One region of the Paenibacillus sp. LBL genome, then DNA from elsewhere that is predicted to be linked to it. Evidence: riboswitches for the same ligand, from Rfam matches in the RefSeq annotation. Region 1 holds a riboswitch; each other region holds the start of a gene.
What was found. A riboswitch is a leader RNA that binds a small molecule or an ion and turns the genes downstream of it on or off. The one in region 1 is predicted to bind cyclic di-AMP.
Positions count from the first base shown of each region.

Region 2: another riboswitch for cyclic di-AMP. It lies ahead of M2277_RS05885 (C40 family peptidase); the one in region 1 lies ahead of M2277_RS09930 (hypothetical protein).
Region 3: another riboswitch for cyclic di-AMP. It lies ahead of M2277_RS27910 (C40 family peptidase); the one in region 1 lies ahead of M2277_RS09930 (hypothetical protein).

Region 1 is NZ_JARXYU010000003.1:345,236-348,367, forward strand. Features, by position in the region: gene M2277_RS09920 (proline dehydrogenase family protein) at 1-34, shown strand, start outside; gene M2277_RS09925 (hypothetical protein) at 58-522, opposite strand; cyclic di-AMP (ydaO/yuaA leader) riboswitch at 648-819, opposite strand; cyclic di-AMP (ydaO/yuaA leader) riboswitch at 1,371-1,539, shown strand; gene M2277_RS09930 (hypothetical protein) at 1,668-2,078, shown strand; gene M2277_RS31730 (potassium-transporting ATPase subunit F) at 2,228-2,305, shown strand; gene kdpA (potassium-transporting ATPase subunit KdpA) at 2,336-3,132, shown strand, end outside.
Region 2 is NZ_JARXYU010000002.1:139,346-142,477, forward strand. Features, by position in the region: gene M2277_RS05875 (ROK family protein) at 1-103, shown strand, start outside; gene M2277_RS05880 (hypothetical protein) at 505-1,032, opposite strand; cyclic di-AMP (ydaO/yuaA leader) riboswitch at 1,296-1,429, shown strand; gene M2277_RS05885 (C40 family peptidase) at 1,433-1,909, shown strand; gene M2277_RS05890 (stalk domain-containing protein) at 2,016-3,132, opposite strand, start outside.
Region 3 is NZ_JARXYU010000021.1:55,144-58,275, forward strand. Features, by position in the region: gene asnB (asparagine synthase (glutamine-hydrolyzing)) at 1-1,123, opposite strand, end outside; gene M2277_RS27910 (C40 family peptidase) at 1,400-1,879, opposite strand; cyclic di-AMP (ydaO/yuaA leader) riboswitch at 1,884-2,017, opposite strand; gene M2277_RS27915 (four-helix bundle copper-binding protein) at 2,378-2,707, opposite strand; gene M2277_RS27920 (heavy metal translocating P-type ATPase) at 3,051-3,132, shown strand, end outside.

The DNA.
Region 1 (3,132 bases):
CCTCATGATGGTGCTGAAAAATATGTTCAAGTGAGGGGTGTGAACACCGCCCTTACCTTAAAAGAAATAATAAGCTTGCGAGCAATCCATCAGGAAGGACCGCTCCAGCGGGAGGCTGCCTAGGCGTTCGCGAGTTACATGCTGGTGCAGGTTCTTCTCCAGATCGGCTAACGCCGATACGGCGAGCAGCATCCGAGTGGATCCCCATTGCTGCTGCTGCTGAGCATAGCGTATGGCCTCAGTCACGGGCATGCCCCGCAGCCTTGCAAATACAGATGCCCAGCGGACCAGATCTGCGAATTCTCTCGTGCTCGGCAGGGCATATTCCGCATAACCGGCTGCTTCTCCGCAGCTGATTTTGAACAAGCCGCAGTTCCAGCTTCGATCACTCCAGGGGATAAAGCGTTCAGCCGAGCCCCAGTCGAAACGGAACATCTCCATATAGCGGATGGGCTCTTCACATATTGTTGGCGCTGTTTGGATGGCTGTTGCCTGTGCTTCGAATTCGATGAGTTTCGTCATGATCTACGCTCCCTTATAAGATGTTATATGCAAGACAAAAAGGCCTGGTGAGCAGAGAAACCCCGCTCTCCAGGCCTTTTTCCGGTTAGCAGCCGATGAAGCGGCCGCTTTAGCTTGGCTGGATCGTGTTCTCTCTCAATACGCCTACGAGGTTAGCTGTCGGATTCGGGCTTGAGAGCGCCCTACCACAATGCCTGGTCAGGCATCGCGGATTCACCCCATTCACCAACAGAAGTCCTATCGGTGATATTGGTTCCCCCGTCTCCCGATCTGTCGGGAGCTCAGCGTATAACGTGTGTTTCGAATAGATGGATGAATCATACGCCGGAGGCAGCCAAAAGTAAATGACCGTATTTGACGCATACATTCCGAAAATCGATGAAATCCGTAAAAGAAAACGTGTACATTTGGTATTGTCATCTATTATCATGGCAAAATCTCAGTATCTCGATGGATTGCGATAAATTCGAGAAAACAAGAGAAATACATAGTATAAAGCAGTATTCGAGAGATAATGAAGACATACTGGTTAGATCTTGTTCCACATTCAGCCACACGTGTTTCTGAGCTCATTTACATCCCGCACGGCCGGACGTATGATACGAACTATGAATTGACGGATGATTCCAAGAGCAGGGCACAGCGGCAGCCGGTCGATAAGATTCATAAGGATACAAGGCAGTGTGAGAGCTGCGGTGCTCCTTTATGAATGAGAACCTCGGCGAAGGCACCATGGGTCTTCCAGAGGCTCAGGGTCAAGCGACTCTCACGGCTTGACTCTGACGGCTGTACAGTTCTGCCAGGCTTGGAATATAAGTCAATAGCTAATTGAATAACATGCTACTCGTTTTCAATTTTCGCTGAGTCCTTGAATGGAAAAGGAACGGGGGAACCAGTCGGGAGATGAACTTGATCTCTCAGGGGTGAATCCCATAGACAAGATAACGGTCTATGGGTAGGGCGACTCTCACGCCCGAATCCGTCAGCTAACCTCGTAAGCGTATCGAGAGAGGCAACGATTGTCGTGGACTTTAGCCACGGTGTATTTCACCGTGGATGAATAAGAAGCCTGCGGGAAGAGTTCTTCTCCTCCCGCAGGCTTCTTTTTGTTGCCTTCTCTTTCTGAAACTTAGGAGGAGAAACACATGGAGAAACCGCAGGATTTCATCTTGGTATCCGCCCCGAATAAGGCCGGGGAGGAATTTATCCGCCAGCTGATGTACAAACATATTTCGTTTGCAGCTATAGCCAACAATCGGGCCGAGCAGGAGAGGATGATGGAACTGGGCTGCAAAGACATTATTCTGATTGATACCAGAGACGAGTCAACCTGGATCATTCCCGAGTTTCCCGTCAGCAAGGTGTTTCTGTTCGAAAGCAGCTTGAATCTGTGCTGCCGCTATTTGCGGATTTGCCGGACATGGACAACAAAGTCGATTTACGTCATTACCCACTCCAACAATCCGCGGTTGATATATAAGGGACTGGGCGCCGATGTGGTGCTTCATACGAACCATCATCAGGTATCTTTCCTGATTTCGTCCATTGTCAGCTAGTTGCAGATTTAATGCCAAATACGGTTCGTGGAGGATTGGATTATGCAGGATTTTTATATGGTGCTCATATTAGGAGGGACCTACGGACTGTTCATGCTGTTTATGTCCTGGTGTGGACGCGTGGTTTCAGAACCGGAGGCTGATCAGCCGTGATCATATTATTGGTATGTACGCTCTTTATTTTTCTGTATTTGATTTATGCGCTGGTTCACCCTGAAAAATTCTAGGGGAACCGCTGAAGGAGGAAGGCACTCGTCATGGGCATTATACAAATTGCCATCGTTATTCTGGTTCTGGTGCTGCTGGTTAAGCCGCTCGGAACCTATCTATATCAGGTATTTCGCAATGAAGATAACCGAACCGATAAATGGTTCTCCTGGGCAGAGAAGCCGATATTTGCACTGATTGGCTTGAAAGACCGCAAGGGGATGACCTGGAAAGGGTATGCTCTCAGCTTTGTCATTACGAATATCATACTGGTAGCTTCAGGCTACCTGATTCTGCGGCTGCAAAAGGTACTGCCGTTCAACCCGAACGGAATCGATAATATGGAATCAACCTTGTCATTCAATACGATCATCAGCTTTATGACCAATACGAATCTGCAGCATTACAGCGGAGAGTCGGGGCTATCCTATTTTGCGCAGATGGCTGTCATTACGATGATGATGTTTACATCGGCGGCGACCGGGCTGTGCGTGGCCATCGCTTTTATCCGGGCAGTGACCAGTAAGGGGACAACCGTCGGCAACTTCTTCGAGGACTTTGTGAAGGCTCATATCCGGGTATTCATTCCGGCGGCCTTCATCATTGCAATGGTGCTGGTCGCCCTGCAGGTGCCTCAGACCCTGAAGCCTGCGCTCAGCGTGACCACGATGGAAGGAAGCGAGCAGCAAATTGCGGTAGGTCCGGTGGCTGCTCTTGAATCGATCAAGCATCTGGGCACCAACGGCGGCGGATATATGGGGGTCAATTCGTCCCATCCGTTTGAGAATCCGTCCCCTCTGACCAATGTGATTGAGATCCTGTGCATGTGGAGCCTCGGTGCTGCGCT
Region 2 (3,132 bases), on a different contig from region 1:
AGATAAACTGGTCATGCCGTCCTATTTAGGCACGTACGAGATCGTTCCGGCCGGTCTGCGGGATGATGTGGGTCTGGTTGGTGCCGCAGCCTTGTTCCGGTGATGACAAATTTAATGCTTGGGTAGTGGATAGAGCAGTGGATGGAATAAAGCTTAGATAGAGATCATTTGGCAGGGAAATAGAATTGGAATTAGACGGGTCTTATAGCCAGTAGTTATAAAAAAGCCGCCCATAGAAGGGCGGCTTTCATTATGTATCAGGGAAGCGGGAAACGGGGCGATCATTTTTTTGCTATTGGGGAGTCCGTCACATGTAATGAGTGATAAGTGTGAACCGTAAACCGTCATCCGTTTGTGCATAGGATTCGACTTTTTGGTTTTCTTATGGTTTGTTTGTATCCGACAAACAAGCGGTTGCCCGCACTTTCCCGCCCGCCGGCGGTAACCGCCGGCTCCAAACCCGCACGTGAGGAATACCTGTAGGCTTGGAGCCGGCGGCTGCCGTTACCCCATATACTTCGATGCGTCAAACGATATTATTGCGTTATGATTGGCATGTTCTATCAGTGACGAGAGTTTGGTTACCTCGCGTTCCTTCTTGCGCGCTGCCGCCTGATAAGCTTCAGGATCATACAGAGCGACGTTGAACAGCGTCGTGGCGTTGTCTCCGCTTCCCCGGCTGCTTTGACGCTCAAGCTTCTTGCGAGAGCCGAGGTGTGCAAGCTGTCCGATATCACCGCGAATGTGTTTCGCCAGCTCGATTGCTTCCATGATCGTTATGTCGGAACCATTCCAGGAGATCGTCTGCGTTGTGTTGGAGAGGGCCATCAGCAAATCCAGTTTTCTGAAATCCGCCGCCGCCGATTCAATCTCTTCCGTAATGACATCTACACTCCGCGCGGGATACTCAGCCGTTTCTCCTTTTTCAATGATCGTACTGCTGTTATTCAGACGCTCCGACGCCAGCTGGCTCATAAGACGATGAATTGCTGCCCGTACGGCTAAAGCTTCAGCCATTGTGATTTGACTCATTCGTAATGGATCACCTCTATGATTTCTTTTCTGATATAGTTAAACGCAGGATCCTGTAAAAAGTTGCTAAACGTTTTAAGAAAATGGAGTAAGAGGAATACGCTAGAGTTACATAATTGTCATGACTATGTGAGATTGTTAACAGAAATCAGGCTGCGAAATTCGATTATTCCGACAGCGGGTAACATAAAACGATAGATTCTTAGGATATTATTGACAGCATCCTTGCTTGTATACTATATTAAGAGAAGTTACAAAATGTTAATGAATTTTTGCCGAATTTCGTTTGTGAAAACGGGGGAACCGTCTTGGGTGAATTATTCTTGTACTAAAGAGAGTATAGGGAACCTTCAACCGAACCCTTAGCTAACTCCGTAGGCATCGAAGGAGAGAACATATTTTGAAGAAATTTGTCATCACATTGCTTGGGTCTGCAATTATTTTTTCTTCAGGTGCCGTAACAGCATTTGCTGATCAACAACCGAACTTTCAGCATCAAGTGAAACAATTGGTAGGAACTCCATATAAATGGGGCGGAACGACCACCAGTGGATTTGATTGCTCCGGATTTATACTGTACATGTTTAGAAATTTTGATATAGATCTTCCACGCACATCCCAAAGCCAGGCTAAAGCCGGGGTTTATGTGGATCGCGAAGACCTGCGGGTTGGAGATCTGGTGTTCTTCAATACAAGCGGCAGCGGAATTTCGCATGCAGGAGTTTACATTGGCGAAGGTCAATTTGCGCATGCTTCCAGCAGCAAGGGTGTAAGAATCAGCAAGCTTAGCGATTCTTATTATGAGCCGCGTTATGTAACGGCGCGTCGTGTACTGAGTCAAGAAAACTATGCGAAACTGGTAGGCAGTCCAAGCTAATTGAGAAACGCAGTTTTTCGGGAAGTATAATACATATTAAGAAAGCCTGACAAAGATCCATCTTTGTCAGGCTTTCTTTTATTGAGGGATGCTAGACCTGATCACTTTATTCCTTTACAACAGAAGCATTCACAGCGCCTTCCATCTGATTATTATAAGTCCGGAATAGTCCCAGACGCCAGAAGGCGGCTCCCTTTAGATCATAGCGCTTGGCGAGACCCAGCTTATCATCTACGGAAGACGGAGTTTCACTGCTTAAGCTGATGCCGAGCAGGAGCTTTTGTTTAGGAACACCCGCTTGGAGTGCAAGCTGAATCGCCTGATCTACAAGACTGTTAGGCTCGGGTACCTGCGATTTGGTGCCGACCGGGTTATACTGATAAGCCATAATGATGAGATCATCTGCTATGGAGGCAAGAGTCTTGTAATCATAGCCTTTATAGGCACTGTTCAATGGCGGCACGGCCAATGACAGGGAGATGTCCTTCGGTAAAGAAGCCTTCAGCTGTTTGACATAATCGTTAAGCAGCTTCTGCTGCTGCCCTGCATCCAATTTAAAGCCGAGCCCTTCAAAATCGAGAACAACTCCGCCGAAGCCGTTGTCCGTAACGGCTGTCGTTATGCCCTCAATCGATTTCTGCCGAAGGGTGCTGTCACTCAGAACCTTGGTCAGTTCACCATTACCATCCAAAGCATAAACCATAAGATGCGGTTTAATGTTCTGATCCGCTGCATCCGCCACAATGGATTGTGGCGTTACATCACCGGCAGATGCAGGCAAGCGGTACTCTTTACCCTCAAGCGTAAATTGACCTTCGCGGTCGATGCGGCTCCACCCGAAAGCGACTGAGTTCATGGAAGGTATTATATCGCGTTCCTGATAGGATTCTAGAGCATAGAAGGCTCTCAAATGCATCTCCCGCTGCGGAGATGTCAGGGAAACCGTACGCGTAGCCTGGTTCCAGCCCACGTCGACACCGAATTGGCTGCTGAACGAGCTGAGCGGAATCAGCACGCGCCCTTCCCGCTGTACTGGTGGTGCCGCGAGCGTAACTTTTTTCCCGTTCACGGTTGCAGTTTTACTGCCCACCTGCAGCAATACCTCCGTTGCTTGCCCCTTCAGGCTGCCGATCGCTTTCACCGTTTGCGTCTTGCTGTTCCAGGTGATCTCAATTCCGAGCGCTTCGCCAACGGTCCGGAATGGAACATAAGTGACACCGTTG
Region 3 (3,132 bases), on a different contig from region 1:
GCTCTCTATAAATACGATATCCTCCAAACAGCTCGTCTGCACCTTCACCTGATAATGCGACAGTAATATGCTCTCTTGCCACTTGGGAAAGTCGATAGATCGCAATTGCAGACGGATCTGCTATGGGCTCATCCATATGCCACACAGCCTTAATCGTATCCTCAAAAAAACGATCAACCGATATCACTTCATCAAAATGATCTATACCCAGTTCAGTTGCCGTCTTTTTAGCATATATATTTTCATTATGCTCGCCTTCAAATCCTACCGAGAAGGTTTTTACAGGCCCTCTCTTGCTAAGATAACTGGCAATCGATGTTGAGTCTATTCCCCCAGATAAAAAACTCCCAATCGGCACATCACTCTGGGTATGAAGATTCACAGATTCATTAAGTTTATACCGGATCTCTTCAATAAATGTTTCAATTGGCCGATGTTCCGGTTCGAACTTAGTTTCCCAATATGTTTGATTCTTTATATTTCCCCATTGATCGACAATCAAATAGTGACCCGGTTCAAGCTTTTTTATTCCAGCAAACATTGTATCTGGTTGGGGCACATATTGTAATGTTAGATAATGGAACAGACTTTTTGAGTTAACGGCGGGTTTCAGACCATCTAAAGAAAGGATACTTTTAATTTCGGAGCCAAAGGCAAATTGAGTGTTATCCGTATAGTAATAGAATGGTTTTATTCCGAAATGATCACGAGCAGCAAATAATTGTTTTTTCCTCCGATCCCATATTGCAAATCCAAACATTCCACGCAGTTTTTCTAAACAATGTTCCTGATACTCCTCATATAAATGTATGATGACTTCAGAATCTGTGTTCGTTTTAAACGTATGACCAAGGTCTTCAAGTTCTCTTTTTAATGATTGATAATTATAAATCTCACCGTTAAAAACTAGCCAAAGGCTCTGATCTTCGTTGGAAATAGGCTGGCTGCCGTGTTCCAAATCAAGGATCGACAAACGGGTAAATCCTAAAGCAATCCGATCTACCACCCTAATGCCCGTTTGATCGGGACCACGATGTTTGATTGCATCGGTCATTTTTCTAATTGCTACCGTCGTTGGCAGCGAATTGTTTTCAAACATCAAAAGCCCTGTAATCCCACACATAGAAAAAGTCTTCCCTTCCGGATTATTAACTACGCAGTGTAGTGTTTTTGATAAAAAAATTGATCCTTGTTTAAAAACATCAAGAAATCAATAATATATTATATACTACGAATTGTAGTTTATTTAATTTAACTAGTCAATTTTTCATTTTATGGTATTTCCATTGAAGATTAATGAATTATGTTAGATTAAATTCTTAACAAGATTTAATTCACCTGCGATACAAAAAAACAAACCCGTGGTTTTTACCAGGGCTTGTCTAATTACAAATAAGTACTAGTGCAATCCACTAACCATTTTTGTATAACTTTGTTTAGAGATTGTACGTCTTGCTGTAACGTATCGATCCTTATAGTATGATTCCGATAAATTACTAATCCTTACTCCTTTACTACTGGAAGAATGAGCAAATTGCCCATTACCGATATAAATCCCTGCATGAGATATACCAGCACCACTTGTATTAAAGAAGACCAAATCTCCAGGTTTGAGATTTTTCTTTGCAACTGGGGTACCTGTTTTTGCCTGAGCATTTGATGTCCGTGGCAGCTCCAAATTAAACTTATCAAAGATATACAAAATAAAACCAGAACAATCAAATCCACTCGATACAGAAGTTCCCCCCCACTTGTAAGGTGTACCAACAACTTGACTTACTTCTGTACGCAATTTGGATTGATCATCAGCAAACGCATTAGTCGCACCAGCTGACAAAATAACTGCAGACCCTATTAATGAAATCATGAATTTCTTCAAACACATGCTCTCCCTTCGGATGCCTACGGAGTTAGCTAAGGGTTCGGTAGAAGGCGCCCTTTATTCCTTTTCAATCAAGAATAATTCACCCGGAATGGTTCCCCCGTTTTCAAAAATGAAACTCGGCATTAAAAATTAATTTTTTGTAACCCTACATAATGTAGTACATTTTCGTGTATGTTGTCAATCCCATCCTCTAAATCCATCATTTTTTTTATTAAAAGTCGAGTTTCGTTCAAATTCACCCTATAAAGTACAAATATAAGGAGAAGTTCCGCTCTTATTGTATTATTCTTATATGAACACCGACTTCTTCTAAGTTAATTATTAAATACATTTTTGTAACCACTTCTTTTTCAGCATAAGCAGAAAAAACTGTTCCAGCAGACGTTGATCTGCTCTAACAGCTATCTCCAATTTATATATAATTTTAGTTATAACTTATAATCAATAAACCCTCCTTTCTCACAAGGAGGGTTATTGATTATTGAGTCTGTTCTACGCTGCCATTGCTCTACAAGCCTCTGCACATCTAAAACAAGCTTCTGCACATTCTTGACAGTGTTTTACATCATGCATTTTACATTCTGTGCCACATTCTTCACAAACGTCGGCACAGATACTACAGATCTCACGCGCATAAACACTGTTCGTTGACATTGCATGCGCAGCAAAAGCACAAATATCAGCACATTGTCGATCCAAACGAATACATTTTGTCATCATAGCTACATTCTCTTCATCAAGACAAGCGTTGTAACAATGATTACATACCATCATACAACGTATGCATTCCTCGATACACTTTTGGTATTGTTCATGTGACATAGTCAATATCTCCTTTCGAATTTACGATTCAAGAATTTAGGATGCACAACACTTTTTATTTGATTCAAAAAATCAAATAATGTAATCACCTCGCTTTACATACGATTTGTAACCTATTGTTAGGTTGACTATTATATAACCCGAAGTTATGTAGATTTTGTGAGGAAACTGGACAAATTTGAAAATGATGATTGTACATGAAGACTGAGCTTTGAATCCGTGATTACTTTACTCTTTTAGGTTTAAATTAGTATTAATGGGTAACAATACTACGTGATGTAGTCCTAACAATCTTTTCTTATTACGGCATTAGACTAAATAATCTTATGAAGAGGTGAATTCAATGTATAAAAACTCCAAAAAGAGCGTGAAACATCAATTCACGAACAATCATATGCCCAAACACGAAAGTGAGCAGCAGCATC